Regions from separate parts of the Leifsonella bigeumensis genome, predicted to be linked through region 1. Evidence: predicted binding sites of a transcription regulator. Region 1 holds the regulator's gene; the other holds the start of a gene.

Evidence for each region. Region 1 encodes HspR, which represses chaperone genes until heat shock. Its sites were predicted from a motif close to AAGTTGAGTCNNNNNGACTCAACTT; they were not measured.
Region 2: the regulator HspR is predicted to act here: its motif matches at 13,495-13,519, upstream of ABD678_RS03455 (Hsp20/alpha crystallin family protein).

What each region holds. Positions count from the first base shown of each region.
Region 1 is NZ_BAABAE010000001.1:363,866-379,634, reverse strand. It holds gene ABD678_RS02075 (threonine aldolase family protein) at 12-1,079, shown strand; gene ABD678_RS02070 (cysteine hydrolase family protein) at 1,205-1,906, shown strand; gene ABD678_RS02065 (AmiS/UreI family transporter) at 1,921-2,565, shown strand; gene ABD678_RS02060 (LLM class F420-dependent oxidoreductase) at 2,635-3,624, shown strand; gene ABD678_RS02055 (acyltransferase family protein) at 3,621-5,669, opposite strand; gene ABD678_RS02050 (ATP-dependent Clp protease ATP-binding subunit) at 5,684-7,831, opposite strand; gene ABD678_RS02045 (MFS transporter) at 7,836-8,576, opposite strand; gene ABD678_RS02040 (heat shock protein transcriptional repressor HspR) at 8,652-9,065, opposite strand; gene ABD678_RS02035 (DnaJ C-terminal domain-containing protein) at 9,068-10,045, opposite strand; gene ABD678_RS02030 (nucleotide exchange factor GrpE) at 10,048-10,602, opposite strand; gene dnaK (molecular chaperone DnaK) at 10,737-12,602, opposite strand; gene ABD678_RS02020 (MFS transporter) at 12,783-14,192, shown strand; gene ABD678_RS02015 (isocitrate lyase/PEP mutase family protein) at 14,189-14,977, shown strand; gene idi (isopentenyl-diphosphate Delta-isomerase) at 14,997-15,518, shown strand; gene ABD678_RS02005 (TetR/AcrR family transcriptional regulator) at 15,522-15,769, opposite strand, start outside.
Region 2 is NZ_BAABAE010000002.1:91,088-106,856, forward strand. It holds gene ddaH (dimethylargininase) at 1-479, shown strand, start outside; gene ABD678_RS03400 (DedA family protein) at 528-1,175, opposite strand; gene ABD678_RS03405 (SCO4226 family nickel-binding protein) at 1,324-1,572, opposite strand; gene ABD678_RS03410 (hypothetical protein) at 1,643-1,771, shown strand; gene ABD678_RS03415 (ATP-binding protein) at 1,776-4,625, shown strand; gene ABD678_RS03420 (ABC transporter ATP-binding protein) at 4,786-6,597, shown strand; gene ABD678_RS03425 (ABC transporter ATP-binding protein) at 6,594-8,399, shown strand; gene ABD678_RS03430 (nuclear transport factor 2-like protein) at 8,549-8,950, shown strand; gene ABD678_RS03435 (MGMT family protein) at 8,919-9,224, opposite strand; gene ABD678_RS03440 (GNAT family N-acetyltransferase) at 9,225-9,677, opposite strand; gene ABD678_RS03445 (NADP-dependent isocitrate dehydrogenase) at 9,806-11,020, shown strand; gene ABD678_RS03450 (heavy metal translocating P-type ATPase) at 11,116-13,011, shown strand; gene ABD678_RS03455 (Hsp20/alpha crystallin family protein) at 13,049-13,477, opposite strand; gene ABD678_RS03460 (S8 family peptidase) at 13,723-15,769, shown strand, end outside.

The sequences.
Region 1 (15,769 bases):
AGAATGGGTCGGTGACTCGACTTCATGATCCCCAGCTCCGTGGCTTCGCGAGCGACAACTACGCCGGCGCCCACCCCGAGGTCCTCGCGGCGATCGCCGAGGCCAACGAAGGCCACCAGGTCTCCTACGGCGAGGATGTCTACACCGAGCGTCTGCACGAGCGCATCCGCGAGATCTTCGGCGCACAGGCAGAGGTGTTCCCGGTCTTCAACGGCACGGGGGCGAATGTCACCGCGCTGACCGCGATGCTGCCGCGCTGGGGCGCGGTCGTCTCCTCGAAGACGGCGCACATCCACTCCGACGAGGGAGGGGCGCCGGAGCGCGTGAGCGGGCTCAAGCTGCTCACGGTCGAGACCCCCGACGGCAAACTCACCCCAGGGCTCATCGATCAGGAGGCCTGGGGCTGGGGCGACGAGCACCGCGCCCAGCCGCTTGCGGTGAGCGTCACGCAGACGACGGAGCTCGGCACCCTCTACTCGATCGACGAGCTGAAGGCGATCACCGCGCACGCCCACGCGAAGGGCATGACCGTGCACATGGACGGCGCCCGCATCGCGAACGCCGCCGCCGCACTCGGCACGGGACTGCGCGAGTTCACGACGGACGCCGGCATCGATGTGCTGAGCTTCGGGGGCACGAAGAACGGCATGCTCTACGGCGAAGCGATCGTCGTCCTGAACCCGGATGCCGCCGACGGCCTCCTCTTCCTCCGCAAGTTCAACATGCAACTGGCCTCCAAGATGCGTTTCGTCTCCGCCCAGTTCCTCGCCCTCCTCGAGGGCAACCTGTGGTTGCGCTCGGCGAGCCACGCCAACGCGATGGCCGCGCACCTGCGGCGCTCGCTCGAGGATCGCATCGCCGACGGCTCGATCGCGGGGCTCTCCTTCTCCCAGGCCACCGAGTCGAACGCGGTATTCGCCGTGCTGCCTCCGGGAGTCGCCGACCGGCTGCGGAAGGTCTTCCGCTTCTACGACTGGAGCCAGGCGACCGGCGAGGTGCGCTGGATGTGCTCCTTCGACACCACGGAGGCCGACATCGACGCCTTCGTCACCGCCATCGTGCGGGAGCTCACGCCCTGACCCAAGCGGCGAGACAGCCCGCAACCACGGGAATGTTACGTCACAACCAGACACACGGCGTCACGTCGATCGCGTGCGGTTTCCGGCTTCTCTACTCTGCGTAGAAGAAACCTGAAGGAGAAGCCATGACGCTCATCGACACCAGCATCCCGACCACCAACGTCGAGTCGATTCCAGAATTGGCCGACCACTGGAAAAAACTCGACCTGCGGAAGATCCTCCGGCGACCGGCGGCCTTCCTCTCGGTGAGTCAATCGAACTCCCTCTACAAGCCGGGGGGCGTACAGTATGGCGAACGTCACGACCTCCGTGGAAGCCTCGAGGCGACCGTGCGCTCCGTCGAGGCGGCTCGCCACCGTGACAACTTCGTGTCCTTCAACTGGATCGGCTACTCCGTCTTCCGGCAGGGTTACCCGCAGTCCGCCTTCGACACGGTGCAGTACGACTCCTGGACGGGCGCCCTCGATGCCACCCCGGAGCAGATCGCGTGGGACAACGAACTCGTCGGCGAGTTGCGCGAACTCGTGCGCCCCGGCGACAACGAGCTCTTCGAGAAGGCGCTGCAGACCGCTTTCGTGGGCACTGATCTACCCCTGGAACTCGCCCGCAAGAAGGTCGAGGTCGTCGTCATCACCGGCATCCACCTCGACTGGTGCGTTGAAGGCAACGCACGAGCGGCCCGCGACAACGGCCTGCTACCGATCATCATCGGCGATGCGACGGGTTGCCACCACGCGGAGTCGGAGCCGGCAGCCTTCGACCGGATCAACAAGTTCTTCGCTCCGGTGATCTCCTCGGAGACGTTCCTCGACCTTCTCACCGACTGACGCGGGAGCATCCCATGGGAAACATCGGACTACTCTTCGTCGGAATCGTCCTGCTCGTCAACGGACTCAATTCCCTGGGCATCGTGCCCGCGCGCAGCGCGGCCATCCTGAACCTGTTCGTGGGCACGATGCAGGTCGTCCTGCCCACGATCATCCTCATCCAGAACAGCACGGATGCCGCGGTGATCAACAGCACCTGGCCGACCTACCTCTTCGGGATCACCTACCTGTACTTCGGGCTGAACATCCTGTTGAAGCTGGAGCCGGAGGGCTTCGGCTGGTTCAGCGCGTTCGTGGCCGCGATCGCGTTCTATCACAGCATCATCAGCATCGGTCCCGACCCGATCTTCGCGGTCGTCTGGTTGACCTGGGCGATCATGTGGTCGCTGTTCTTCCTGCTGCTGGCGCTGGGACTCTCCGGTCTGACGCGGTTCACCGCCTGGTTCCTGATCATCCTGGGCATACCGAGTTGCACGGTGACGGCACTGTTCCTCTTCAAAGGGGTGTGGAGTACAAGCCCGGCAGCCGGGCTCCTGGCTCTCACCGCCCTGGCGGGCGCATCCGTGCTGGCCTGGTTGCTGGCCCGATCGAACCTGGCCCGCACGCTCGAACCCCAACCCCACCAGCCGGCCTCGGCACAGCAGCCCGTGACCGCCTGATACCGGCGCCACCCTGCGGAAGTGGTGGAGGTGACATCACCTCCACTGATTGCTTCTAGGCTGACCCTCATGAGATTCGGAATGTTCGTACCGCAGGGCTGGCGTCACGACCTCGTCGGCATCGACCCGGCCGACCAGTGGACGGCGATGAGCGGCCTGGCCGCACACGCCGACAGCGGGCAGTGGGAATCGATCTGGGTGTACGACCACTTCCACACCGTGCCGGTTCCGAGCGAGGAGGCGACGCACGAGGCATGGTCGCTCATGTCCGCTTTCGGCGCGACGACGAAGCGCATCCGGCTCGGCCAGATGTGCACCTGCATGAGCTATCGCAACCCCGTCTACCTCGCGAAAGTCGCCGCCACGGTCGACGCGATCTCCGGCGGACGGGTCGAGATGGGCATCGGCGCCGGCTGGTACGAGCAGGAGTGGCGCGCCTACGGCTACGGCTTCCCCCGCGCAGGCGAGCGCCTCGCCCGGCTCGATGAGGGCGTGCAGATCATGCGACAGGCCTGGAAGACCGGATCCGCAACCCTCGACGGCGTCCACTATCAGGTCGACAACGCGATCGTGCGACCGCTCCCGCTGCAGGAAGGCGGCATCCCGATCTGGATCGCCGGCGGCGGCGAGAAGGTCACGCTGCGCATCGCGGCGAAGTATGCCGACTACACGAACTTCGCCGGCGGCAACCCAACGGTCTTCGCCGAGAAGAGCGAACTGCTGCGGACCCACTGCGCCGAGGTCGGAACCGACTTCGAGGGCATCGTGCGCTCAACGAACCTCTTCACGGTCGTCGCCGACACCGAGGCCGAGGTGAAGGACCGTCTCGACGCGATCGAGGCACGCCTCGTGCCGGCGCTCGGCGCTGAGCGCGCCGCGGCGTTCGCCCGCGACTACCGCAACTCACCGGGCGCCGGAACCGCCGAGCAGGTCGCGGAGCGCCTCGCGGGCCTGCGAGACCTCGGAGTCGGCTACGCCATCCACAACTTCCCCGAGGCCGCCTACGACCGCTCGGGGATCGAACTGTTCGAGCGCGAGGTCATCCCCGCGCTCGCTTAGGGCAGTCGCGCGGCGATCGCGTCCCCGATCGCGGGGCCGAGGGTGAGGGCGAAGGTTCGCGTCAGGTGATCCTGGTCGCGGTACACGTTGGCCCCTCCGACAACGCTGAAGCACACCGTGTCGTCGCAATAGCTGTCCGTGAAGTCGAGCACGGTCGCACCCGCCATGGCACCGGCGAGGGCGAGAGGGTCGGTCTGTGCGAGCACGTCCGCGCGGAGTTCCGTGCAGGCATCCGGTGCTGCGTTCCGGAGACACTTGTTCGGGTCCTCTACGAAGTCGGGATTGTCGACGATCGTGACGATCGCCGCACCGGCGGCCTGCTTCCACGCCTCGAGGAAGCCATCGCGCAGCACCTCATCGTGGTCGGCGGCGCTGACCGTGTACGGCGTGTGCGCGAGCGCCGCGGTGAACACCACGTCGTAGGGCGCGACCGCCGAGAGTTCGTCGGCGAGGTTGGCGCGCCAGTCGACGCAGGATGCCGTGAACGCCGGGCTCGGCCCGCTCACCGGTGCCGTGGTCCACGGGCAGGCGCCCTTGAGGTAGGTCGTGAGCGACCAGCCGCGCTCATCGGCGAGCGCGATGAGGGTCTCGATGTACTGGTAGGCGTGGCTGTCGCCGATGAGGGCGATACGCGGAGCATCCGGGGATTCCGAGCCGAAGTGGCAGGCTTTCACCGCCGACTCGTTGAGCTGGACGAAGCACTCGACGTGACCAGGGGAGTCCGCGTTGCCGAAGCCGGGACTCGGGATGATCGCGCCGGCGAGTTCCGGGTTCTCGCAGTCGGGACCGGCGAGCGCACCGAAGCAGTCGGGCAGGTCGGCGCGGATCTGCTGCAGCTCGGCGGCCTCCGCCTCGTAACGCGGGTTGTTGACGACCCACGCGGCACCGACGAAGAGACTCGACACCGCCATGAGCCCGATCACACCGAGGTACGTGATGCGAGGACGTCGCAGGGTGAAGAACTTCCAGGTGCGGACCGGATCCTCGATGAACTTCTTGGTGAGCCAGGCCAGCAGGAAGCAGATCGCGATGAGAGCCACCCGGTTCCAGCCGGAGAGGCCCCAGCCCGGGATGTAGGGGGCGACGATGATGAGCGGCCAGTGCCACAGGTAGAGCGAGTACGAGATGTCACCGACGAAGCGCTGCGGCGGCCCGCCCAGCACGCTTCCGACATCCCACCAGTGCTTCGCACGGTCGGTCGTGATGACCATGGCCGTCCCGATCACCGGAAGGAGTGCGGTGTAACCGGGGAAGGGGGTGTCGCGATCGAAGAACCATGCCGCGGCGAGAATCATCGCGAGCCCCGCGTAGCCGATCAGGTTGGGCCACCACGCGCCCGTCGGGCGCAGCCTCGGAAGCAATGCCAGGATGGCCCCGGCCCCGAACTCCCAGAACCTCGTCCACGTCACGAAGTACGCCTCAGCCGGATTGGTGGCGGTGTAGAACGCGGATGCTGCCAGCGAGACGACGCTCACGACGACGACGATCCCCACCATCGGCAGCCAGCGCCGCGCGGCGAAGAACTTCACACCGAGCCAGGTCGCACCGAGCAGTAGCAACGGCCAGACGATATAGAACTGTTCCTCGAGCGAGAGCGACCAGTAGTGCTGCACGGTCGTGGCGTCATGCGAGGCGAGGTAGTCGACCGAGCTCAGGGCGAGCTGCCAGTTCTCGAAGTAGAACGTGCTCGCAAGGATCTCCTTCGCCTCGGAGACGAGGCTCGAGAGGGGCAGCAGGAAGAGCACGGCGAGCGCGCAGAACACGAGCACCGTGATGGCGGCGGGGAGCAGGCGACGTGCGCGCTTCGCCCAGAAGCTCGGGAGGGCGATCCGGCCGGTGCGGTCGAGCTCGCGGGCGAGCTGCCCGGTGATGAGGAAGCCCGAGATGACGAAGAAGATGTCGACGCCGATGTAGCCGCCGGAGAGGCGTCCGGGCCAGACGTGGTAGAGCACGACCAGCATCACGGCGATGGCACGAAGGCCCTGCACGTGGGGAAGGAAGTGGCTCGCCTTCGTGGGGCGCTGTCGAAGGCGGGGCTCAGTCATCGCCGTTCAGGCTATCAAGTACTGCGCACCGAAAGTTCATCCTCCTCCGGATCGAGGTCGACGAGAACGGTGTCCCCGTCCCTGGTCGTACCGGCGAGCAGCGCCGTCGCCAGCCGGTCGTCGATCTCGTGTTGCATGAGCCTGCGCAACGGCCGGGCACCGTAGATCGGGTCGTAGCCCCGCTCGGCGAGCCAGGCCCGCGCGTTCGGCGTGACGGCCAGGTCGAGGCGACGGTCGGCGAGGCGACGCTGCAACCGGTCGACGTAGAGCTCGACGATCTGGCCGAGATCCTCCTCCGAGAGCGGCGAGAAGATGACGATGTCGTCGAGCCGGTTGACGAACTCCGGCTTGAACGCCTGGCGCACCATCGCGGTGACCGCCTCCTCCTTCTGCTCCCAGCTGAGGTCGGGGTCGACGAGGAACTGGCTGCCGAGGTTCGAGGTCAGGATGAGGATCACGTTACGGAAGTCGACCGTGCGCCCCTGGCCATCGGTGAGCCTGCCGTCGTCGAGCACCTGCAGAAGCACGTCGAAGACATCCGGATGCGCCTTCTCCACCTCGTCCATGAGCACGACCGAGTATGGACGCCGCCGCACCGCCTCGGTGAGCTGGCCGCCCTGCTCGAACCCGATGTACCCGGGAGGGGCACCGAGCAACCGGGCGACGGAATGCCGCTCGCCGTACTCGCTCATGTCGATCCGGATCATCGCCTTCTCGTCGTCGAACAGGAACTCGGCGAGCGCCTTGGCGAGCTCGGTCTTGCCCACACCCGTCGGGCCGAGGAACAGGAACGAGCCGGTCGGGCGCGAGGGGTCGGCGATGCCGGCACGGCTGCGACGGACAGCATCCGCCACAGCCTTTACGGCGGGCCTCTGGCCGACGAGCCGCCTCGCGAGCTCGGATTCGAGGTGCAGGAGCTTCTCGGTCTCACCCTGCAGCAGACGTCCGACCGGGATGCCGGTCCACGCCGAGATGACGGCGGCGATGTCCTCCGCGGTCACCTGGTCGTTGACCATGAGCGGGGTCTCGGCCTCCGACTTCTCGGCATCCGCGACCTCGCGCTCGATGACCGGGATCTCGCCGTAGAGCAGCCGGGAGGCCAGCTCGAGGTCGCCCTCGCGCTGCGCGCGGTCGGCCTGCATACGGAGGCTGTCGAGCTTCTCCTTGAGCTCGCCGACCCGGTTGAGGGATGCCCGCTCCTTCTCCCAGCGCTCCTGCAGTTCGGCGAGATGGGCGCTCTTGTCCTTGAGGTCGTCGCGCAGTTTCTGCAGCCGCGCCTTGCTCGCTTCGTCCTTCTCCTTCTTGAGCGCCAGCTCCTCGAGCCTGAGCCGGTCGACGCCGCGCCGGAGCTCGTCGATCTCGACCGGGGCCGAGTCGATCTCCATGCGCAGGCGACTCGCCGCCTCGTCGATGAGGTCGATCGCCTTGTCGGGAAGCTGGCGACCCGAGATGTAGCGGTTGCTGAGCGCCGCCGCCGCGACGAGCGCGGTGTCGGCGATCGCGACCTTGTGGTGGGCCTCGTAGCGCTCCTTCAGCCCACGGAGGATCGCGATGGTGTCCTCGACACTCGGCTCGCCCACGTAGACCTGCTGGAACCGGCGCTCGAGCGCGGCATCCTTCTCGATGAACTCGCGGTATTCGTCGAGGGTCGTCGCCCCGATGAGGCGCAGCTCGCCGCGCGCGAGCATGGGCTTGAGCATATTCGCCGCAGCGACGGAGCCCTCGCCACCGCCCGCACCCATGAGGGTGTGCAGCTCGTCGACGAAGGTGATGATCTGGCCGTCGGCGTCGTTGATCTCCTTGAGCACGGCCTTAAGCCGCTCCTCGAACTCGCCGCGATACTTCGCGCCGGCGACGAGGGCCGCCAGGTCGAGGGAGACGAGACGCTTGTCCTTGAGCGAGTCGGCGACATCACCCGCGACGATCCGCTGGGCGAGCCCCTCGACGACCGCGGTCTTGCCCACGCCCGGCTCCCCGATGAGCACCGGGTTGTTCTTGGTGCGTCGTGTGAGCACCTGGCTCACCCTCCGGATCTCCGCATCGCGACCGATGACCGGGTCCAGCTTTCCGGTGCGGGCGATCGCGGTGAGATCCACCCCATACTGCTCGAGAGCGGTCTTCTGCTCCTCGTCGCTGGCCGGTGCGCCCTGCATGTTCGCCATCTTCCTATCCCTGCGCCCTCTCCGCCGTCACGGCACCGGCCGAAGCCGGACGGAACGCGTGTGCCATCCACCACCAGGCGAGCCAGCCGATCACCGCGTTCACGACCAGTGCCAGCAGGAAGCCGAGGAGGCCGGTCGTTCCGAAGTTCGCCCAGCCGTCGAGGCCGGCCGCCGTCAATGCGCCCGACAGGAACTGCAGCACGACGGTGGGGATCCATCCCACCAGCCAATAGGCGATGATGGCGATCCCGGCTCCGGCCCAGGTGACGGCCCACGGCCGGGTCGTGCCGTGCGAACGGAGGATCGATCTGCTCGCGAAGAGCGCGGCCGTCATGATCGCGAGGCCGACGATCACCACCACGAGACCGATGATCGCCACGATCCCGTAGTCGAACGAGGCGAAGAAGCCGCGTACTGCCAGGAACCCGGTGCTGAGCTCATCCCCGCTTCGCGCGACCTGCTCGAACAGGATTGCGAAGAAGGCGCCGAACACGGCGACCACGAGGGGGACCACGATGAGCGTGAAGCCGAGCGTCAGGACGTTGAAGCCGACAGCGCCGGCCCAGAACGCACCCCGCTTCTCGCGCGTCGAGAGCGGCGGCCGCACGGCACGGTACGAGGGCGGCGGCCCGCCGTAGGGCTGGGCGGCAGAGGGCTGGGCCGCGGCGGGCTGGACTGCAGGGGGCTGTGCTGTGTAGGGCGAGGCGGATTGCGGTGCCGCCGGGGGTGGGTTCTCGATGGTCATCGTTCGTTTCTCCTGGTTGTGCGAATCGCGATTTCGATCGGTGCGGTCAGTGTGCGGTGCGGTTGATGGTGACGGTCACTCGTCGAGCGGTCGCCAGACGACGAGCTGGGTGTTGCGCTGCGCCCGCGTCCCCGTGCGCAGTGAGACGACGTCGCCGGACTCTCCCGCGGCGAAGACGCGCCGACCTGGCCGGTTGAGCAGCTCGTCGGCGAGCGCCCGCTCCAGCTCGCGCACCCGATCCTGCAGCTCCGTGACATGATTCTCGAGCTCGAGGACCCTCCGGATGCCCTCCAGGCTCACCCCTTCCGCCCCGAGTCGGGCGATCTCCCGCAGCTGCGCGACGTCCCGCATCGAGTAGCGGCGGGAGTGGCCGGCGGTGCGCCGAGGACTCACCAGGCCGAGCCGATCATACTGTCGGAGCGTCTGCGGGTGCATCCCGGCGAGGTCCGCGGCCATGGCGATCGCGAAGAGCGGCGAGTTCTCGTCCATCGTCATGCTTTCGCCTTGGCGATGAGGTCGGCGCGGGGATTCTCCACCGGCATGGCCTTCTCGAACTTCTCGAGGTACTCTTTCGCGTCGACCGTGAGGTGACTCGGTACAGCGATGACGATCTCGGCGAGCAGGTCGCCGGTGCCCTTCGCGGTGGTGACCCCGCGACCCTTGACGCGCAGTACGCGTCCGCTCGGGGTTCCGGGCGCGATCTTGAGCTTCACCGGCTCGCCACCGAGGGTCGGAACCTCGATCGTCGCGCCGAGGGTCGCCTCGGCGAAAGTGACCGGAACGTCGACCCGCAGGTTCTGCCCCTCCCGCTCGAACACCGGATGCTTCCGCACGGTGACCGTGAGCGTGAGGTCGCCGGGGGCGCCGCCGTCGGGACTCGGCTCGCCCTTGCCCTTGAGTCGGATCTTCTGCCCATCCGCGACGCCCGCGGGGATGCGCACGCTGATCGGCTTGCCGCCGGATGCCTGGAGCCGAGCAGTATCGCCCTTGATCGCGGTCATGAAGTCGAGCGTCGTCGAGGCCGTGATATCGCGCCCCTTCGTCGGACCGCCCGCTCCGCGGAATCCCCCGCTCGCCTGGCCGAATCCTCCATTGCCGAACATGCTGCCGAAGATGTCCTCGAAGCCGCTGGCCTGGTAGCTCGTGCGCTGGTTGCCGCCGCCGCCGAACATGCCCCCGAAGACATCCTCGAACCCGCCGTTCTGGCCGCCCGCCGCGAATCGCGGCATGCCGGAGCCCATCGCGCGCATCTGGTCGTACTCTTTGCGCTGCTCGGGGTCGGACAGCACGGCGTTCGCCTCGCTGATCTCCTTGAACTTCGCCTCGGCCTTCGCATCGCCCGGGTTGGAGTCCGGATGGTACTTGCGCGCAAGCTTGCGGTAGGTCTTCTTGAGGTCGGCCTGGGAGACGTCCTTCGACACTCCGAGGACCTTGTAGAAGTCCTTGTCGAACCAGTCCTGGCTGGCCACGGTTACTCCTCGGGAACGGAAACGGCGACCTTGGCCGGACGGAGCAACCGCTCGCCGAGCCGGTATCCGGGCTGGACGACCTCGGCGATCGTGTTGCTCGTGGCGTCTTTACTCGGGATCTGGGCGATCGCCTCATGGACGTTCGGGTCGAACGGTTCGCCGGCCTCCCCGACCTGCACAAGGCCGTACCGTCCGAAGATCGTGCGCAGCTTCTGCGCGACGAGCTCCAGCGGGCTGCCTTCCAGGTCGCCGTGCGCATGCGCGAGGTCGAGATCGTCGAGCACCGGAAGTATTCCGGTGATGACCTCGGCGACGGCGAGGTCGCGAGCGACGTACCGATCGCGGTCGACGCGCTTGCGGTAGTTCGCGTACTCGGCCTGAACCCGTTTGAGGTCCTCGAGATGCTCGGATGCGGCATCCGCCTCCGAGCCCGACTCGGCCGGCACCGGCTCCTCGAGGAGCCTGGCGAGGTCGTCGTCGGTCAACTTCTCTCCGACATCCTCGACGTCCTTGCGGGCCTCGCCCGTCTCCGGGTCGATGCGCCTCTTATCGCGCACGACCGGCTCCGACGAGGAATCCTCTCGCCCTGAGCCCCCCGAAGGGTCGCGAGACACCGGCTGGTCAGAGTCGTCGCCTCGCCCTGAGCCTGTCGAAGGGTTCTTCCTGTCCTTGTTCTTGTCGGCGGCCATTGCTACTTCGAGCCACCCTCAGGCTCGTCCTCGACGACTTCGGCGTCGACGATGTCCTCGTCGTCCGGCGAGGCGGCTTCACCCGTCTCGGAGTCGGCCGCGGTCGCCTCGGCGGTCTCGCTCTGCTGGTACAGGGCCTCGCCGATCTTCGTCTGGCTCTCGTTGAGCTTGTCGAACGCGACGTTGACCGCATCGTCGTCCTCGCCCGCGAGTGCGGTCTTGAGGGCGTCGACATCCGCCTGGATCTCGGTCTTGACGTCATCCGGAAGCTTGTCGGCGTTGTCGCTCAGCAGCTTCTCGGTGGAGAAGGCGAGCTGCTCGGCCGTGTTGCGCATCTCGGCGGTCTCCCGGCGGGCCTTGTCCTCAGCGGCGTGCTCCTCGGCCTCGCGGATCATCCGGTCGATGTCCTCCTTGGCCAGCGACGAGCCGCCGGTGATCGTCATCGACTGCTCCTTGCCGGTGCCCTTGTCCTTGGCGGACACGTGCACGATGCCGTTCGCGTCGATGTCGAAGGTGACCTCGACCTGCGGCACGCCCCGGGGGGCCGGCGCGATGCCGGTGAGCTCGAAGGTGCCGAGCGGCTTGTTGTCCTTGGTGAACTCGCGCTCGCCCTGGAACACCTGGATGGCCACCGACGGCTGGTTGTCGTCGGCCGTCGTGAAGGTCTCGCTGCGCTTGGTCGGGATGGCGGTGTTGCGCTCGATGAGCTTCGTCATGATGCCACCCTTGGTCTCGATGCCGAGACTCAGCGGGGTGACGTCGATGAGCAGGACATCCTTGCGCTCGCCCTTGAGGACGCCGGCCTGCAGCGCGGCGCCGACGGCGACCACCTCATCCGGGTTGACGCCCTTGTTGGGCTCCTTGCCGCCGGTCTCCTTCTTGATGAGGTCGACGACGGCGGGCATGCGGGTCGAGCCGCCGACGAGCACGACGTGGGCGACATCGGCGACCTTGATGCCGGCCTCCTTGATGACGTCGGCGAACGGCTTCTTGGTGCGGTCGAGCAGGTCGGAGGTCATCTGCTCGAACTGGGCGCGGGTGAGCGTCTCGTCGAGGTTGGCCGGCCCGTTCTCGGTGAGCGAGAGATACGGCAGCTGGATGCTCGTGCTCGTCGAGGAGCTGAGCTCCTTCTTCGCCTGCTCCGCAGCCTCCTTGAGGCGCTGCTTGGCGATCTTGTCCTTCGAGACGTCGACACCCGTCGTCTCCTTGAACTTCTTGATGAGATGGTCGACGATGCGCTGGTCCCAGTCGTCGCCGCCCAGGCGGTTGTCGCCGGAGGTGGAACGCACCTGAATGGTCGAGAAGTCGTCGTCCTTGCCCACCTCGAGCAGCGAGACGTCGAACGTACCGCCGCCGAGGTCGAAGACGAGGATGAGCTCGTCCTCCTTCCCCTTGTCGAGGCCGTAGGCGAGCGCGGCCGCGGTCGGCTCGTTGATGATGCGCAGCACGTTGAGGCCGGCGATCTCACCGGCCTCCTTCGTGGCCTGGCGCTCCGCGTCGTTGAAGTAGGCGGGGACGGTGATGACGGCATCCGTCACGGTGTCGCCGAGGTACTGCTCCGCGTCGCGCTTGAGCTTGCCGAGGATGCGGGCGGAGATCTCCTGCGGCGTGTACTTCTTGCCGTCGATCTCGGTCTTCCAGTCGGTGCCCATGTGGCGCTTGACGCTCGCGATGGTGCGGTCGACGTTGGTGACGGCCTGCCGCTTGGCGGTCTCGCCGACGAGCACTTCGCCGTCCTTGGTGAAGGCGACGACGGAGGGGGTGGTCCGGAAGCCTTCCGCGTTCGCGATGACGGTGGGTTCCCCGCCTTCCAGGACCGAAACAACCGAGTTGGTCGTTCCGAGGTCGATTCCTACTGCTCGAGCCATGCGCTCTGTACTCCTTTGATGAAAGCTGAAAAGTGGGACTTGAGTCCCGATCACTCAAGTTTTATGCCTGTGGATAACTTTGTCAAGTTCAGCGACTGAAAGTTGAGTGTGAGCGACTCAAGTCGAACCGCCCCTCCGAATGGACTCCCTCTGGATACCGTTCGCCACTAGCCTGACTGCATGACGAATGAGACTCCCGGCAACGACGTCGCAGCCACCACTTCGATGAGGATCCCAGTCGCCGCGAACACGGGGGCCGTGGCCGCCGTCGGCCTCGACCTGCAGGAAGGCAAGGTCATCCCGCGCAAGCAGGTGTTCTCCTGGGCGCTGTGGGACTGGGCGACGCAGCCGTTCAACTCGGTCATCATCACCTTCGTCTTCTCGGTCTACCTGACCAGTTCCCTCTTTCTTCCCGCCGGGGTGACACCCGACGAGAGCGGTGAGAATGCGATCCTCACCTCCGGGCTCGGCTGGGCGGTCGGCGCCGCCGGCATCCTCATCGCCCTTCTCGCGCCGGTCATGGGGCAGCGTGCGGATGCCGCCGGCCGTCGCAAGTTGTGGCTCGGCCTCGCGACCGGAGCGCTCGTCATCACGACGGCGCTCATGTTCTTCGTCGAGGCCGACTACTCGTTCTTCTGGTTCGGGGCCGCCCTCATCGCCATCGGCAGCGTGTTCAGCGAGCTCGCCGGCGTCAACTACAACGCGATGCTCGTGCAGGTCTCCACGCCGAAGACGGTGGGGCGGATCAGCGGGCTCGGCTGGGGCTTCGGCTACCTCGGCGGGATCGTCGCGCTGGCGATCGTCATCGTGATGCAGCAGAACGGATGGTTCGGCATCCCCACCGAGGACGGGCTCAACATCCGCGTCGTCGCGCTCGGGTGCGCCATCTGGACGATCATCTTCGCCATCCCGATCTTCCTCAACGTGCCGGAGGCTCCCCCGGGAGCTGGCCGTGCCCGCGTGGGCTTCTTCGCGAGCTACCGCGAACTCGGCAAGGACATCGCGCGACTGTTCCGCGAGTCGCGGCCGACCTTCTGGTTCCTGCTCGCGAGCGCGGTGTTCCGCGACGGCCTGGCCGGTGTCTTCACCTTCGGCGCCATCATCGCGGCGACGGTCTTCGGGTTCAGCCCGATGCAGGTGATCATCTTCGGTATCGCGGCGAACCTGGTCGCCGGGGTGAGCACGATCCTCGCCGGGCGACTCGATGACCGGCTCGGTGCGCGCACCATCATCCTGTGGGCACTCGGCGGCCTGGTCGTCGCCGGGCTCGTGGTGTTCCTGGCCCGCGACCTCGGCACCACGGTGTTCTGGATCTTCGGACTCACTCTGACCCTCTTCGTCGGCCCCGCCCAGGCGGCCAGCCGGTCCTTCCTCGCCCGCGTCACCCCCGCCGGGCGCGAGGGCGAGATCTTCGGCCTCTACGCGACGACCGGCCGCGCGGCGAGCTTCCTGTCTCCCCTGGCATGGGCGGCCGGTATCGCGATCTTCCACTCGACGGCGTGGGGCATCCTCGGCATCGTGCTCATCCTCGCCATCGGCTTCGTGCTCATGTACTTCGTGAAGGCCGGCGGCCGTCCCGCGCGCTCATGACCAGCACCGCCGACAAGGCAGACCTGCTCCGTTCGCTTCACGTCCCGGGCGATCCGCTCATCGTGGTGAATGTCTGGGACGCCGTGACGGCAAGGACCGTTGCCGCGGTTCCGGGGGTCACGGCGCTCGCGACCGCAAGCCATGCGATCAGCTTCGCGCACGGCGTTCCGGATGGAGAGGGTTTGTCGGTCGACCAGGCGCTCGCCGCCGCGAGCATCGTCATCGACGCCGTCGAACTGCCGGTGTCGGTCGACTTCGAGCGCGGCTATTCTCCGGACGCGGCCGGCGTCGCGGCCAACGTGCGCCGACTGATCGCGGCCGGGGCTGCGGGCCTCAACCTGGAGGACAGCTACGGATCCGGCCCGGGTGAGCTCTTCGAGATCGAGGATGCCGCGGCGCGGGTCGCGGCTGCCCGCGCGGCCGGGGACCAGGCGGGCATCCCGATCGTCATCAATGCCCGCGTCGACGCGCTCGCACGCGGGGCGGACCTCGACGAGGCGATCCTGCGCGGCAACCGCTACCTCGCCGCAGGCGCCGACGTGATCTTCGTGCTCGGACTGGGCACGGAGGAACTCGTCGCGCACGCGGTCGACGAACTCGAGGGAAGGCTCTCGGTCATCGCCGGCCCGGCATCCGTACCGCTCAAGCGCCTTGCCGAGCTCGGCGTCAGTCGGGTGAGTTTCGGCCCTCGATCTCTCGGCCTGACCCTGTCGCATCTGCAGGCCACCACGGCCACCCTGACCGCTCGCGGCGATTACCCGCCGGAACTCGGCTTCTCGTACTAGCTGCGGGTAGGGTGCAAGCATGACCACCTCGCCCGAACTCGTCGTCCTCGTCGATGAGGACGGCATGCCCACCGGCTCGGTCGAGAAGTTCGCCGTCCACACGACCGACACCCCCCTGCACCTGGCATTCTCCTGCCACGTCTACAACACGGAGGGCCAGGTGCTCGTCACGCGCCGAGCCCTCGGCAAGCTCACCTGGCCGGGCGTCTGGACGAACTCGTTCTGTGGGCATCCGGCCCCCGGCGAGTCGATGGACGACGCGCTGGCCAGGCGGGCCGCGCTCGAGCTCGGTATCGCGATCGCGAGCATCGAGCCGCTCCTGCCGGACTTCCGGTACCGCGCCGTCGACGCGAGCGGCATCGTCGAGAACGAGATCTGCCCGGTGTTCCGGGCCGTGACGACGGATGCCGTGGCCGGCAACCCGGATGAGGTCGCCGAGTGGGCCTGGGCCGATCCGGCCACCGTCACGAACGCTGTGGTCGCCGCGCCCTATGCCTTCAGCCCGTGGCTCGTGATGCAGACCGCGCAGCTCACCGCCTGACGATCAGCGTCGGCCGCTCCGCAGCGCGTCGGGGTCGGCGCCGGCGGCGAGAAGCCGGTCGTGCATGGCCGCCTCCGCCAGCTCGTAGGCACGATCGGTGCCGTGCAGAAGCGAGCCGCTGTTCGCGGCATCCATGAGGGCGATCAACTCGAACGCGAGAAGCTTCGGGTCCCGCAGCGCGGGCAGGTCGTCTGCGGCGAGCAGGACGCAGCGCTCCACGAAGGCGATCCAGTCCTCATCCACGGCGACGA
Region 2 (15,769 bases), on a different contig from region 1:
ACACCGTGCGCGAGTTGGGCCTGCGCATCGCCCGCATCGACCTGCCCGGCACCCTCGACGGGGGCGACGTGCTCAAGGTCGGCAGGACCGTCTACGTGGGGCGGGGAGGGCGTACGAATGCCGACGGCATCCGGCAGCTGCGGGCGATAGTCGCACCGCTCGGCTACACGGTGATCGCTGTGCCGGTCACGAAGGTGCTGCACCTGAAGAGCGGCGTGACCGCGCTGCCCGACGGAACCGTCATCGGCTACCCGCCGCTCGTCGACAACCCTGAGCTGTTCGACAGGTTCCTCGGCGTTCCGGAGGAGACCGGGGTGGCTGTCGTCGTGCTCGACGACGACACGGTGCTCATGGCGGAGTCCGCGCCGAAGAGCGCCGCGCTCATCAGCGACCTGGGCTACACGGTCGTGACGGTGGATATCAGCGAGTTCGAGAAGCTCGAAGGCTGCGTGACCTGCCTGTCCGTTCGCATCCGTTAGGACGCATCCGCCGGCCGGTGTCGGAGAGACCCGAGCCCGGTCGGCCGGTCAGCTGCCGGTGGGTGCCGCCTGCTCCGGCCGGTTGGCGCGCCAGGTGCGGAGCCCGGCGACGATCGATGCGGCGATGACGATACCGGCGACCACATAGGCGACGCTCTTCACGCCGGGAATGGATGCCGTATAGAAGCCGATGAGCGAGAGGCCGACTCCCCAGGCCAGGGCGCCGACGATGTTGCTGCTCAGGAACTTGTAGTAGTTCATCCGTCCGACGCCGGCGATGACCGGAATGAACACGCGCCCCCAGGGCACGAAGCGGGCGACCACGATCGACCACCATCCGTAACGCTCGTAGAAGGTCTCCGCGACCCGGATGGCTTTGCGGGTGCGTCGCCCGCCGTGACGGTCCAGGTAGCCGCGTCCGTAGTGGCGACCGAGGAGGAATCCGACCTGATCCCCGAGGAAGGCGGCGATGCCGACGCCGATGGCCAGGACGACGATGTTCAGGCTTGCGGAGGAGGCGGTGATGAGTCCCGCTGCGAACAGCAGGGAGTCGCCGGTGATGAAGGGGATGAACAGCCCGAGGAACACGGCGGTGCCGGCGAAGACGAGCGCCCAGACGATGACGTAGAAGAGGATGGGACCGAGGTGGACGAGGAGGTCGTTCATCTCGTCGCCGAGCGTCGCTGTGCGCAGCATGGTCAACGTGCCCGCTCGAGCAGGGCAGGGGCAGAGTGCACGGGAATCCATCCTGACGGTTGGTAAGGCGATCCTAACTTCAATCGTTCGATCCCGCCACCGCCCAGCACCGACCCCGGCTACCCGGTCGGCGGACTTTCCCGGCGGGTCAGACTTCGACGGCGAGCTCGTGCACCTCGTCCGCCGGATGCCCGGCCCTCTCGTGGATGCGCCTGACCGCCTCCTTGGACGGTCCCGTCGACAGGCAGAACACCTTGCCCGACTCCGGATCGAGCCAGGCCTTCTCGAAGTGCACTCCCTCCTCCGCCTCGATCGCCAGGTCGGCTGCGTGCGCCTCGGAGAGCTGCTCCGCGGTGACGCCCAAGAATCCATCGTGTACATCCATGAACCGGGCCATTGCCAGCTCCTTTCGTTTGGTGACTCCAGCGTGCGGCACCGCGGCACGGTGCGCATCGGTCATCCGACCGATGAAGCCGAACCCGACCAAGCCGAACCCGACCAAGCCGAACCCGACCAAGCCGAACCCGACCAAGCCGAACCCGACCAAGCCGAACCGGATGATCCGCCGTCGCAGGAATACCCCGCCCCTAGAATGACGGCATGCTCCCGCAGGACCCTCCGTCGAGGCGGCTCACGAGGCTCTGCCCGATCCTGATCGGGAGGGATGACCTGCTCTCGCTCGCGATGCGGCGGTGGAGCAGTGCCGAGGAGGGCTCCGGCCAGCTGTTGCTGCTTGCCGGGGAGGCGGGCGCCGGCAAGTCCCGACTGCTCGCCGAGTTCGAGGAGCGAGTCGGCGGCCGTGCCCGCGTGTTCTCCACCACGGCCTTCCCCCGCGACGCGGAGTCGGCGGGCGGGGTGTTCCTCGACCTGGTCGCTGCGCTGCGCCGGGCCGGTGCCACTGGGTTCGCTGCGCGACTGCGGAAGGCGCTCCACGAGATCGGGGACTCCAAGCCTGCGTCACGCCGGACGCTCGTCGCCGAACTCTGCGAGGTTCTCGTCGACCTGGTCGAGGGCGGTGCACCGGTACTCCTGATAATCGAGGACCTTCACTGGGTGGACGAGTTGAGCCTGGAGGTGCTCGGACGACTCGCGGTCGCTGCGCGCTCGACATCCCTGCTGCTCGTGGGGAGCTACCGCAGCGATGAGTTGTATCCCCGATCCCCCCTCCGGCTGTGGCGATCGCGACTCGTCGGCCAACGACTCGCGGAGGAGGTGCGCCTGCAGCGCCTGGATGCGGCCGACACGGCCGAGATGGCGGCAGCGATCACCGGCCGCCTGCCGTCGTCGACGTTCATCGACGCGTTATTCGATCGTAGCGATGGCATCCCGTTGCATATCGAAGAGCTCATCACCGGGGGGACCGCGGCCGGCGTTCCCGACACCGTCGCCGAGGCCATGCTCGCGAGGCTCGAGGCGCTGACCCCCCAAACCCGGTCGACGGTCACCGCGGCGGCTGTGATCGGTCGGTCCTTCGACATCGATCTCCTGGCGGCGGTCACCTCCGAGTCGCCCGATGCAGTGGATGCCGCGCTGCTCGAGCTGGCGGAGCGCCAACTCGTCCTCCCGAGGGCGGACGGCGTGAGCTTCGACTTCCGTCACGCGCTTATCCGGGATGCCATCTACGAGTCGATCCCGCCGAACCGGCGTCGCGCCCTGCACGCTGCGGTCGCCGCAGCGGCTTTGGCCGCCGGGTTCCGGGACTCGTTCCTCTCCGATCAGTTCGAGCGCGCGGGACAGAAGGGCGACGCGTATAGATCCGCTTGTGCGGCAGCGGTCGCCGCCGTGCACCTGTCGGCGCATCGCGAGGCGACCGAGCTGTATCGACGGGCGCAGCGCGTGATGCCCACCGGCATCCCGCTCCGGGAGCGTGCGGAGCTGCATGCAGCGGTCGCGGCCGAACTCGCGGCGACCGACGACAACGAGGGCGCGGAGGGGGAGTACGCGCTTGCGGTCGACCTGTATCGTCGGCTGGGCGATGAGGTGGAGGCGGCCGGCCTGGTTCCGGGACTCATGGCGGTACGGCATCTGTTCGGGGCGGACCTCGATGCGCGGGTCGCTCTCGCCCGGGACGCCCTGTCGAGGCTCAGCCGCCTCGCCGGCGGAGGCCCGGATCTCATCCGCGCCCGGCTGCTCGCCGCACTGGCGGCCGCCTACATGCTCGACCGCCGCCTGGACGAGTCGATCGATCTCGCCAGGCAGGCCGCACGTGTCGTCCCGGAATCGGCGATCGAGGAACGGGTGAACATCGACGCGACCCTCGGCTCCGTCCTGGTGTTCGCCGGCCAGCCGGCCGATGGCTGGAAGACGCTGGAGCGATCCATCGTCGTCGGCGAGGAGGCCAGGGCGGAGGCGGAGACGGCGCGGGCCTACCGGATGATCGGATCGAGCACCTCGGTGCTCGTCGAGTACGACCGCGGCGAGGCGTGGCTGCCGAAGGGCCTCTCCTATACCGCTCGTACCGAGCGTTGGAACGACCACCACTATCTCGCGGCGCACCTCGCGCACCTGCACTGGGCGACCGGTGACTGGACAGCCGCAGAGCTCGGTGCGCAGCAGGCACTGGCCGACGGGCGGGGCGGTATCACGACCCGGGTCACGGCGCTCCACGTCCTGGGCTATCTCGCGCTCGGCCGCGACCAGGCCGAGCGCGCGAGAACGTACCTCGAGGAGGCCAGGGAGATCGGCGAGCGGATGCGTGAGCTGCAGCGCCTCTCGCCCGCCCTCTGGGGTCTGGCGGAGCTCGCCATGCTCGAGGGGAACCCGGGGTCCGCCGTCGAGTTGTGCGAACTCGGTTATGACGGCTCCGCCGAGGTGTCCGACGCCGCCTACCTGTTCCCCTTCCTTCTGACGGGCGTGCGGGCTCTACTCGAACTTCGGGATCGAAAGGGGGCGGGGGAGTGGGTGCTGCGGTGCGGCGAACTGTTGCGGCTGCGCGGCATCCCGGGCACCCTGCCCGCCCTCGATCATGCGGATGGACTGCTCGAACTCGCCACCGGCAGTACAGGATCGGCACGGGTACTGCTGGAGAGCGCCGACGCCGGCTGGCGTCGCCATCGGCGGTTCTGGGAAGGCACCTGGGTTCTTGCCGACCTCGCACGGTGCGCGAAGCGATCGCGTCGTCCGGCGGATGCGGTCTCCCTCGTGGCACGGCTGCGTGCGGCCACCGATGCAGCGGGGGCGCGGGCGCTCGATCGAATCGTGGATGATGTCGGAACCGCTCCGTCGGGGCCTCCCGCGGGGCCCCTGACCGCCCGGGAGCTCGACGTCGCCGTGCTCGTGGCCTCGGGATCGACCAACCGCGAGATCGCGACGGCCCTGGACATTGCGCCGAAGACAGCGGCGGCGCACATTGAGCACATCCTCGCCAAGCTCGGGGCGGCCCGCAGATCCGAGATCGCTGCGTGGGCGGCGCGGGAGTTGCATCCGGGGAACCAGAGGCATAGCCTGTAAGGCTGCGCTGACGGACGGGACGAGGGCGCGTCCCGCCGTCGGCACTGCAGGCCCGCGTCGGCCTCCATCTTTTCTCGACTTTGTCGAGCCTGAACCACTCCAAGGAACACTGTTGTCTTCTGACGTCGAAACCAAGCGGCTCGGCACGTTCGCATCCATCATGCGCGTGTACCCGTATGCGAAACCCGCGATGCGCCGCATCTACCTCGGGATGGGCGCCGCCATGCTCGCCGCCCTCGTCGCGCTCGCCATCCCCCAGGTGCTGCGGTCGCTCATCGACGGCCCGCTCAAGGACGGCGACGCGAACGAGATCTGGTGGCCGGTCGGCATCGTGCTCTTCCTGGGCATCGTCGAGGCCATCATGATCTGGTTCCGCCGCTGGTTCGTGCTGCAGCCGGGCACCCACATCGAAGCGCGGATGCGCAACAGCCTCTACCACCAGCTGCAGGACCTGCCGGTGAACTTCCACGACCGCTGGCCGAGCGGCCAGCTGCTCTCGCGCGCCATCAGCGACCTCAACCTCATCCGCCGCTGGTTCTCGTTCGGACTCGTCCTGTTCGTCGTCAACACGATCACGATCCTCGTCGGCTTCGTCGTGCTCGTGAGCATCAACTGGATGCTCGGCGTGCTCTTCATGGTCTGTTCGATTCCGCTGTGGATCTACGGCTACCTGTTCGAGAACAAGTACTCGGTCGTCGCCCGCCGGAGCCAGGACCAGGCCGGGGACCTCGCGACGACCGTCGAGGAGTCGGTGCACGGCATCCGGGTGCTCAAGGCGTTCGGGCGCGGCAAGTACGCCCTGCGCAACTTCGAGGCGCAGGCCGAGCTCCTGCGGGGCACCGAGATCCAGAAGGCGAAGGCGATCGCCGGGATCTGGTTGTGGCTCCTGCTCGTGCCGGATGTCACCTTCGCGCTGTGCCTCGCGGGCGGCGTCTGGCTGGCGGGGCTCGGCCAGCTCACCGTCGGCGCGCTCGTCGCGTTCTTCGCCACGGCGACCGTTCTGCGCTTCCCGGTCGAATCGATCGGTTTCCTGCTCTCGATGACCTTCGACACGCGCACCGCGGCCGACCGGTTCTTCGAGGTGCTCGACGAGGAGAACACGATCGTCGACCCGGCGAACCCGAAGACGATCGCGAACCCCGAGGGACGCCTCGTCTTCCATGACGCCCACTTCCGCTACGTGGACTCCCCGGAGCGCTTCCCCGACCTGCTGAACGGCGTCGACCTCGAGCTCGAGCCGGGCGAGACCATGGCGCTCGTCGGGCTCACCGGCAGTGGCAAGTCCACGGTCACCGCGCTCACCACGCGGATGTACGACGTGACCGGCGGATCCATCACGCTCGACGGGGTCGACATCCGTGACCTCTCGCGTGAGGACCTGCGCAGCCACATCGCCATGGCGTTCGAGGATGCGACGCTGTTCTCGGCATCCGTGCGGGAGAACGTGCTGCTCGGCCGGCCGGACGCCTCGGAGGAGGAACTCGCCGAGGCTCTCGACATCGCCCAGGCCGACTTCGTCTACGAGCTTCCGGATGGGCTGGAGACGAAGGTCGGCGAGGAGGGCATGAGCCTCTCCGGCGGGCAGCGACAGCGCCTCGCGCTCGCGCGCGCGGTCGCGGCGAAGCCGGACGTTCTCGTGCTCGACGACCCGCTCTCCGCGCTCGACGTGGACACCGAGGCGCTCGTGGAGGCCGCTCTCCGACGGGTGCTCGCATCCACGACCGCCTTGATCGTGGCGCACCGGCCGTCGACGGTCATGCTCGCCGACCGGGTCGCGCTGCTCCAGGACGGGCGGATCACCGCCGTCGGCCGGCACTCCGACCTGCTCGCCTCGAGCGAGCACTACCGGTTCGTCATCTCGAGCCTCGAGGACGATGGGGAGCCGCCCCGGCGCGCATCCTCACCGCCGACGACCCCCGTTCCCATCGTCAGGAGCGGCGTGGGCCGCATGAGCACCGAGGTCGGATCATGAGTGTCACCGGGGTAGAGGGCGAAGAGCGCCAGGACTACACGAAGGCGGAGAGTCGGCAGATCCGCGTCCGCTCGCTGCGGCTGCTCGGCTCGCTCGTGAGGCCGCTGCGGGCGCGCATCACGCTGACCATCATCGTGGTCGTGGTGAGCACGGCCGCGCAGGTCGCCGGCCCCGCGTTCATCGCGTTCGGCATCGACAACGGCCTGCCGGCCATGCTCGAGCAGGACTGGATGCCGCTCGGGCTCGCCGTCGGCGCCTACCTGTTCACGGGCATCATCGGCGCGGTGCTCATCGCCTGGTACACCGTGCTGACCGCACGGATCAGCCAGGCCATCCTCATCGAGCTGCGCAAGCGGGTCTTCCTGCACACGCAGCGGCTGAGCCTCGAGTTCCACGAGAACTACACGTCGGGGCGCATCATCGCGCGCCAGACGAGCGACCTCGACGCGATCCGGGAGCTGCTCGACTCCGGCATCAGCCAGCTGGTGCAGGGCGGCCTGTACATGGCATTCATCGCGATCGCGCTGTTCTCGCTCGACTGGGTGAGCGGGCTCGTCCTGTTCGGTGCGCTCGTGCCGCTGTGGTTCCTCACTCGTTGGTTCCAGCGGAACTCGCAGAAGGTGTTCCGGGAGACGCGCACGACATCCGCCCGCGTCATCGTGCATTTCGTCGAGACCATGACGGGTATCCGCGCTGTGAAGGCGTTCCGCAAGGAGAAGCGCAACGAGAAGGAGTTCGGATCGCTCGTCGAGGACTACCGGTATGCGAACGAGCGCGCCATCAACCTGTTCGGGATCTACGATCCTGCGCTCGTGCTCATCGGCAACGTGACGCTCGCGGTCGTGCTCTTCGTCGGCGGCCTGCGGGTCGCGGGGGGCGGGCTCGCCATCGGCGTGCTGCTCGCGACGCTGCTCTACACCCGATCCTTCTTCGCTCCGGCGCAGGAGATCGCCATGTTCTACAACTCGTACCAGTCGGCGGCGGCTGCGCTCGAGAAGATCTCGGGCGTCCTGGAGGAGCGGCCGAGCGTCCCCGACCCGACCGGCCCGATCGACCTGTGGAAGGCGAAGGGTGCCGTGCGGTTCGACGATGTCGAGTTCGCCTACAAGGAGGATCGGGTGGTGCTGCCGAGCTTCGATCTCGACATCCCCGCCGGGCAGACGATCGCGCTCGTCGGCTCGACCGGGGCGGGCAAGTCGACGCTCGCAAAGCTCATCTCGCGCTTCTACGACCCGAGTTCGGGTGCGGTGACCCTCGACGGGGTGGACCTGCGACGGCTGCATCCGAAGGACCTGCGCCGGGCGATCGTGATGGTCACGCAGGAGGCCTACCTGTTCTCCGGAACCGTCGCCGACAACGTTGCGCTCGGCAAGCCGGAGGCCACCCGCGACGAGATCGTCGCGGCGGCGAAGGCTGTCGGCGCACACGAGTTCATCGAGGGCCTGCCGAACGGCTACGACACGGATGTGAACAAGCGCGGCGGGCGGGTCTCCGCCGGCCAGCGGCAGCTCATCTCGTTCGCGCGCGCGTTCATCGCGGACCCCGTCGTGCTCATCCTGGACGAGGCCACCGCATCCCTCGACATCCCGAGCGAGCGGCTCGTGCAGGAGGGCCTGCAGACCCTGCTCGCCGACCGCACGGCCGTCATCATCGCGCACCGTCTCTCGACGGTCGCGATCGCCGACCGGGTGCTCGTCATGGAGCACGGCCGCATCGTCGAGGACGGCACGCCGGCCGACCTCATCGCGGGCACCGGCAAGTTCTCGCAGATGCACGCCGCCTGGCGCGACTCCCTCGTCTGATTCCCGCGAGGGGTCCCAGATGGCCCTTCGCAGCGCCCGGGAAGGAAATTATGCGACCCTTCGCGGCCCGTGATGGGCGTATCGCAGGCTGAATCGGAGTAGGTCACCTTCTTTCGCATCCGCCCTCCAGGACGAATACGATTCTGCGCGTGGTGACGATTCATGAAGAGCCGGATTGCGGAAACGCCCCGCGGAAGGAAATCTTGCGAGACCTTGTGGTGGCCATCGCCGAGCGGGACGGAGAATCCATCGCCCCGCTTCTCGCCGACGACGTTGCCTGGACGTTCGTCGGAGAGCAGCACTTGACTGGTCGTGACACGGTACTGAAATGGGTCGACGATCTTCCACCCGTTGAGGAGGTGGCATTCGGGACATTCCTCACTCACGGACGCGGAGCAGGCGTCGATGGTGTACTCGATCTGGTCGACGGAGCCAGATTGGCGTTCTGTCACGGGCTGCGCTTCGCCGGCGCAGCCAGGACCACGAAGATCGTCAGCGTGAACAGCTACCTCATCAGGACTACGGCCGATGGCGGGCTAGGCGCAGGTTGATCCGGTAGCCGGATGCCGTGGGCACGAGCGGCGTTCCCTCGGCTTCGTAGTGGAGCAGGGCTTCATCGTCGTGGCAGAGCGGCGGCTGCCCGCTCGCGCGGATCACGCGCCACCAGGGAACGTCGCTGCCGTAGTGGGCCATGACCTGGCCGACGCCGCGCGGCGCGCGCGAGCCGATGGCCGCGGCGATATCGCCGTAGGCCATGACCTTGCCCGGCGGGATCGACTCGACGACCGCGAGCACGCGGCTCACGAAATCCTCTCCCTGCGGCATTTAGAGCGCCAGTACCCCGAACTTCTCGCCGTACTGCGTCTCCCGCTCGACCGCGAAGCCCATGTTCGTGAAGAAGGCCTCCGGCCCGTCGTCGCCGGGCTCCCACAGCGCGGAGAGTCTCGTGAACCCGCGGAGGCGGGCCTCCTCGGCGAGAGCGAGCACGGCGAACGTGCCGACACCCTGCCCCTGCTGGTTCGCGGCGACGTGGACGCGCCAGACGCAACTGCGGAACTCCTCCTCCGCGGCATCCTCGTCGAAATTGCCCCGGATGAACCCGACTACGACGTCATCCTTGAGCACGACGCGCGGCCAACTCGTCGTCGCATCGAGGTAGGCATCGGCGATCGCGTAGGTCGGCGGGATCACGAATTGTTCCTGCCCGCGCCGTAGTGTGAGCTTGTTCGCGGCGAGCGCGTTGCTCCCGGACAACTCTTCCAGTCTCAGGTTGGCCATGATGACAGGCTAACCACACGAAGCGACGCAAACCTAGAGATATCTCGATGTCGAGATACTTACGCGGTGCCTGTAAGCTGGTTCTCGGCCGAAATGGGCCCAGCGCGAAGCACCCAAGGAGAGACCCCGTGTCGAAGATCAAGGTTGAAGGGACCGTCGTCGAACTCGACGGCGATGAGATGACCCGGATCATCTGGCAGGCCATCAAGGACACCCTGATTCACCCGTACCTCGACATCGACCTCGAGTATTACGACCTCGGGATCGAGAAGCGCGACGAGACGGATGACCAGATCACGATCGACGCGGCCCACGCCATCCAGAAGCACGGCGTCGGCGTCAAGTGCGCGACGATCACGCCGGATGAGGCACGCGTCGAGGAGTTCGGCCTCAAGAAGATGTGGAAGAGCCCGAACGGAACGATCCGCAACATCCTGGGCGGCACGATCTTCCGCGAGCCGATCATCATCTCCAACATCCCGCGCCTCGTCCCCGGCTGGAACAAGCCGATCATCATCGGCCGTCACGCGTTCGGCGACCAGTACCGCGCGACCGACTTCCGCTTCGAGGGCGAGGGAACCCTCACGATGACCTTCACACCGAAGGATGGCGGCGAGCCGCAGAGCTTCGAGGTCTTCCAGGCTCCGGGTTCCGGCGTCGCCATGGGGATGTACAACCTCGACGACTCGATCCGCGACTTCGCCCGCGCCTCGCTCAGCTACGGCCTCGACCGCGGCTACCCGGTGTACCTCTCGACCAAGAACACGATCCTCAAGGCCTACGACGGCCGGTTCAAGGACCTCTTCGCCGAGGTCTTCGAAAACGAGTTCAAGGCCAGGTTCGACGCGGCGGGTCTCACCTACGAGCACCGCCTCATCGACGACATGGTCGCGTCGAGCCTCAAGTGGGAGGGCGGCTACGTCTGGGCCTGCAAGAACTACGACGGCGATGTGCAGTCCGACACCGTCGCCCAGGGTTTCGGCTCGCTCGGGCTCATGACGAGCGTGCTCACGACTCCGGACGGCAGGATCGTGGAGGCGGAGGCCGCGCACGGCACCGTCACACGCCACTACCGCCAGCACCAGGCCGGCAAGCCCACCTCGACGAACCCGATCGCGTCGATCTACGCCTGGACGCGCGCGCTCGCCCACCGGGGCAAGCTCGACGGCAACCAGGAGCTCATCGACTTCTCCCACACCCTCGAGGATGTCGTGGTGAAGACGGTCGAGTCCGGCAAGATGACGAAGGACCTCGCCCTGCTCGTCGGCCCGGACCAGGGCCACCTGACGACCGAGGAGTTCCTCGGAGCGCTCGCCGACAACCTCAAGTCGCGGCTGGGCTGACGGTCACCTTCGACACCTCAGGCACAGTTCGTCCGGAACAAAGGTCAGGCTCACCTAGCTGGAATCCGTGACCGGTTGCGGATAGTAATGAAGACATGAGCTGGCTGAAGTCCGCCATCCGGCGCTACCCGATCGTCGCGATCACCGTGGTGGTCGGCGTCGCCGGGCTCGGCCTCGCGCTCACCGGCAACGTCCTGATCGCGCAGTGGGTCATCAGCGGCTTCGCGCTCATCGTCGCAGCGATGCAGGCCTGGTCGATGATGCGCCGGCTCCTACGTGGGCAGTTCGGCCTCGACGTGCTCGCGGTCATCGCGATCGTCTCGACGGTCGTCGTCGGAGAGTTCTGGGCGAGCATCATCATCGTCCTGATGATCTCGGGTGGCGAGGCGCTCGAAGACTACGCTGCCGGGCGCGCCGAACGCGACCTCCGGTCGTTGCTCGACCGGGTCCCCCTGCAGGCGCACCGGTACACGGCTTCCGGGGGGATCGAGGATGTCCCTGTTGATCTGGTCGCCGTCGGGGACCGGCTTCTGCTGCGCCCGTCGGAGATCGTGCCGGTGGATGCCGTGCTCGAGAGCCCGGAGACCTCTCTCGATGAGTCGACCCTGACCGGCGAGAGCCTGCCCGTGGACAAGGTGCGCGGCGACCAGTTGTGGAGCGGCGCGATCAACGGGCCCGGAGCGGTCGACATCCGCGCGACGGCGGTCGCGAGCGCGAGCCAGTACCAGCTCATCGTCAAACTCGTGGCAGAGGCCTCCGCGAGCCGGGCACCCATGGTGCGGCTCGCCGACCGCTACTCGATCCCGTTCACGGTCATCGCGCTGGTCATCGGAGGGATCGCGTGGGCGATCTCGGGCGACCCGGTGCGGTTCGCGGAGGTGCTCGTCGTGGCCACGCCGTGCCCGTTGCTGCTGGCAGCGCCCATCTCGTTCATGGCCGGCATGAGCCGGTCTTCGAAGACGGGCGTCGTCGTCAAGGGGGCCTGGGCCCTCGAGCAACTCGCCGTGGCACGCACGGTCGCGTTCGACAAGACGGGCACGCTCACGAAAGGCGTGCCGGAGGTCGTCGCGCTGCATCCGGAACCGGGTTTCGGCCCCGATTTTGGCCGTGATGAGCTACTCGGCATCGTCGCGTCGGCCGAGCAGTACTCCTCGCACGTGCTCGCGGCGGCGCTGCGTCAGGCGGCGGCGGATCGCGGGATCCCCCTGCGCGAGGCGAGCCGGGCCGGCGAGGTGGCGACGCACGGGGTCGAGGCGACGATCGACGGCCGCGAGGTGATCGTCGGCAAGCCGGGCTTCGTGGCCGACCGCGCGACCGGCGTGCAGCGTCGCTCGCTCGCGAGTGGGGAAGCCGCCGTCTACGTCGCGGTGGATGGCCGCTTCGCCGGCACCGTGGTGCTGAGGGACGAACTGCGGGAGGAGGCGCCGGAGACGCTGGAGCGACTGCGTCGCAGCGGCATCCGGCGCTTCGTCCTCCTCACCGGGGATGTGGAGCAGACGGCGAGGCCGATCGCGGAGCAGCTCGGCATCGACGACGTCCACGCGGAGTGCCTGCCGCAGGACAAAGTGGATCTCGTCCGCTCGGCGACTCCGCGGCCCGTCATCATGGTCGGCGATGGAGTGAACGACGCACCGGTGCTGGCCGTGGCGGGTGTCGGGATCGCGCTCGGTGCGCGCGGCTCGACGGCGGCCAGCGAATCCGCCGATGTCGTCATCCTGGTCGACGACGTGTCGAGGGTCGCGGATGCCGTGGAGATCGGGCGGCGCACAGTGCACATCGCCCTTCAGAGCATCTGGCTGGGCATCGCGATCAGTGTCGGGCTCATGCTCGCCGCTGCCTTCGGATGGTTGCCCGCCGTTATCGGCGCCGCGCTGCAGGAGGTCGTCGACCTCATCACGATCCTGAACGCCCTCCGTGCGCTCCTGCCCGGCAGCACGCCTGGTCCCCGGAAGACGACGGTGCGGCGTCCCGCCAGCGATGCGCTCGTCTGAACGAGGGCGCCACCGGCGAAACGCCGCATCGTGAGCGTCAGGCGGCGTTGACCTCGACGGGGGCCGACGCGGCGCCGGACTGCACCGCGACCTTGCGCGGCTTCGCCTTCTCGCTCACCGGGATCATGACGCTCAGCACGCCGTTGTCGTAGTTCGCGCTGATGTGCTCGGTGTCGATTCCGTCGCCGAGGTTCAGCTGACGCAGGAACGAGCCGCTCGGGCGCTCGTGGGCGAGCCACTTGACGTCGTCGCTGCGGGAGGTGCGCTCAGCACGGATCGTGAGCAGCTGCCCGTCGACATCCACGTCCACCGAACCAGGGTCGATGCCCGGAAGGTCGGCGTTCAGGATATAGAGATCGCCGTCCTTGTGCAGGTCGATGGGCATGAGGCGGGGGCCTTGCCGAGCGTCCAGCAGGTTCGCGGCGACGCGGTCCAGTTCACGGAACGGGTCGAAGTACATGGCCAAGTTCATCACTCCTTCAATACTTGAGTCGGTCTGACTCAACTATTAAGAAATTAGCACTCTACCCATGAGAGTGCCAGCTCCTCGCGTTCGCCCTGCGCGAAGGGTGCAGGCCGATCCCGCCTGGGCACAGTTTGGTCACAGAATGGTAACGATGTGACCCCTACGGGGGTAGACCGGGTCTAACGTGAGTCCAGCGCAGACCCGACTGCAGCATCCATCCATGTTGCTCAGAAAGGGACACATCCGTGAGCATTCGAAGAATCATCGCGGGAGTCGCCACCAGCGCACTCATCGCGTCCGGCCTCGTCGCGCAGGGTCTCATCACAGGGCCTGCGCTCGGAGCCATCGCCGCCCCGACCTCCATCGGCGGCCACGGCCAGACATCGTTCGCACCGGGACGTTACATCGTCACCCTGGTCGACGCCTCGGCCGCAACCTACGAAGGCGGGGTCGACGGCTTCGCCCCGACCAAGCCGGATGAAGGTGAACAGCTCAAGGCGGATCGTCGCTCAGTGCAGAGCTACACCGCCTATCTCAAGAAGCAGCAGAAGGCGGTCGCCGCCTCGGTCGGCGCAACCATCGACTACTCGTACACCCTCGCGCTCAACGGCTTCGCCGCGCACCTGAGCACGAAGCAGGCGATCGAACTCTCCCAGAACAAGAACGTCGCGGCCCTGGCCCCGGATGAGCTGCGTCACGTGGCCGCCGTTCCCTCGACCTCGTTCCTCGGGCTCGACGGTCCGGATGGCGTCTGGGCATCCCTCGGCGGCGTGGGCAACGCGGGCGCCGGAGTCGTCGTCGGCATGCTCGACACCGGCATCGCGCCGGAGAACCCGTCCTTCGCCGGCGACCCGCTCGGCACGACGCCGGGCGCCGACCCGTATCTCTCCGGGTCCGCCATCACGTTCGCCAAGGGCGACGGCAACACCTTCACCGGCGAGTGCGTCACGGGTGTGCAGTTCACGGCGGCCGACTGCACCACGAAGCTCGTCGGTGCGCGCTACTTCGTCGACGGTTTCGGCGCCGGCAACATCGGTGGAACCGACCTCGGCGAGTACCTCTCACCGCGCGACGGCGACGGTCACGGCTCGCACACCTCGAGCACGGCGGCCGGCAACCCGGATGTCGCGGCCTCGATCGACGGCGTGAGCTTCGGCACCATCACCGGTGTCGCACCGGCCGCGAAGATCGCGGCGTACAAGGTGTGCTGGACCGGCCAGGACCCGACCACGACCGCGGACGACGGATGCGCGACATCCGACCTCATCGCCGCGATCGATGCCGCGGTGGACGACGGCGTCGACGTCATCAACTTCTCCATCGGCGGTGGCGCGGCCCAGACCACCGTCTCCGCGACCGACCAGGCCTTCCTCGGTGCGGCGGCGGCGGGGGTGTTCGTCTCGGCCTCCGCCGGAAACGACGGGCCGGGCGCTTCGACGCTCGACAACGCGTCACCCTGGATCACCACGGTCGCCGCCAGCACGATCCCGAGCTACGAGGCGACGGCCACGCTCGGCAACGGTGCGGCGATGGCCGGGGCATCCGTGACCCTCGACATGACGCCGGGCGCGCCTCCGCTCGAGGGTGACCTCGTGCTGGCTTCGGCCGTCGCGCTCTCGGGTGCGACGGATGCCAACCTGTGCTTCGCGAACACGCTCGACCCCGCGCTCACCGCGGGCAAGATCGTTGTGTGCGAGCGCGGTGTGATCGCCCGTGTCGACAAGTCGGCGGAGGTCGCCAGGGCCGGCGGAATCGGCATGATCCTGATCAACGTCGTCGCGGGGTCGACAGACCTCGACAACCACTCGGTTCCGACCATCCACCTCGACGTGCAGTTCCATGACGCGCTCATGGCCTACGCGGCGACGGCGGGGGCGACGGTGAGCATGGCCGCCGGCAACTCGACGGGCATCGAGCCCGCGACGCCGCAGGTGGCCGGGTTCTCCTCGCGGGGGCCGGTGCTGGCCGATGGCAGCGACATCCTGAAGCCGGACATCACGGCGCCGGGTGTGGCGATCATCGCCGACGGTGCGAACGCCGAGGGTGGCGATCCGACCTTCCAGTTCCTCTCCGGGACGTCGATGGCCGCGCCGCACATCACCGGCCTCGCCGCCCTGTACCTCGGCAAGTCGCCGAACGCGTCGCCGTCCGAGATCAAGTCGGCCATGATGACGAGCGCGTACAACACGCTCGACAGCGCGGGCGACGCGGTGACCGATCCGTTCGTGCAGGGCGCAGGTCATGTCGACCCGACGAAGTACTTCGAACCGGGCCTGCTCTACCTGAACGACC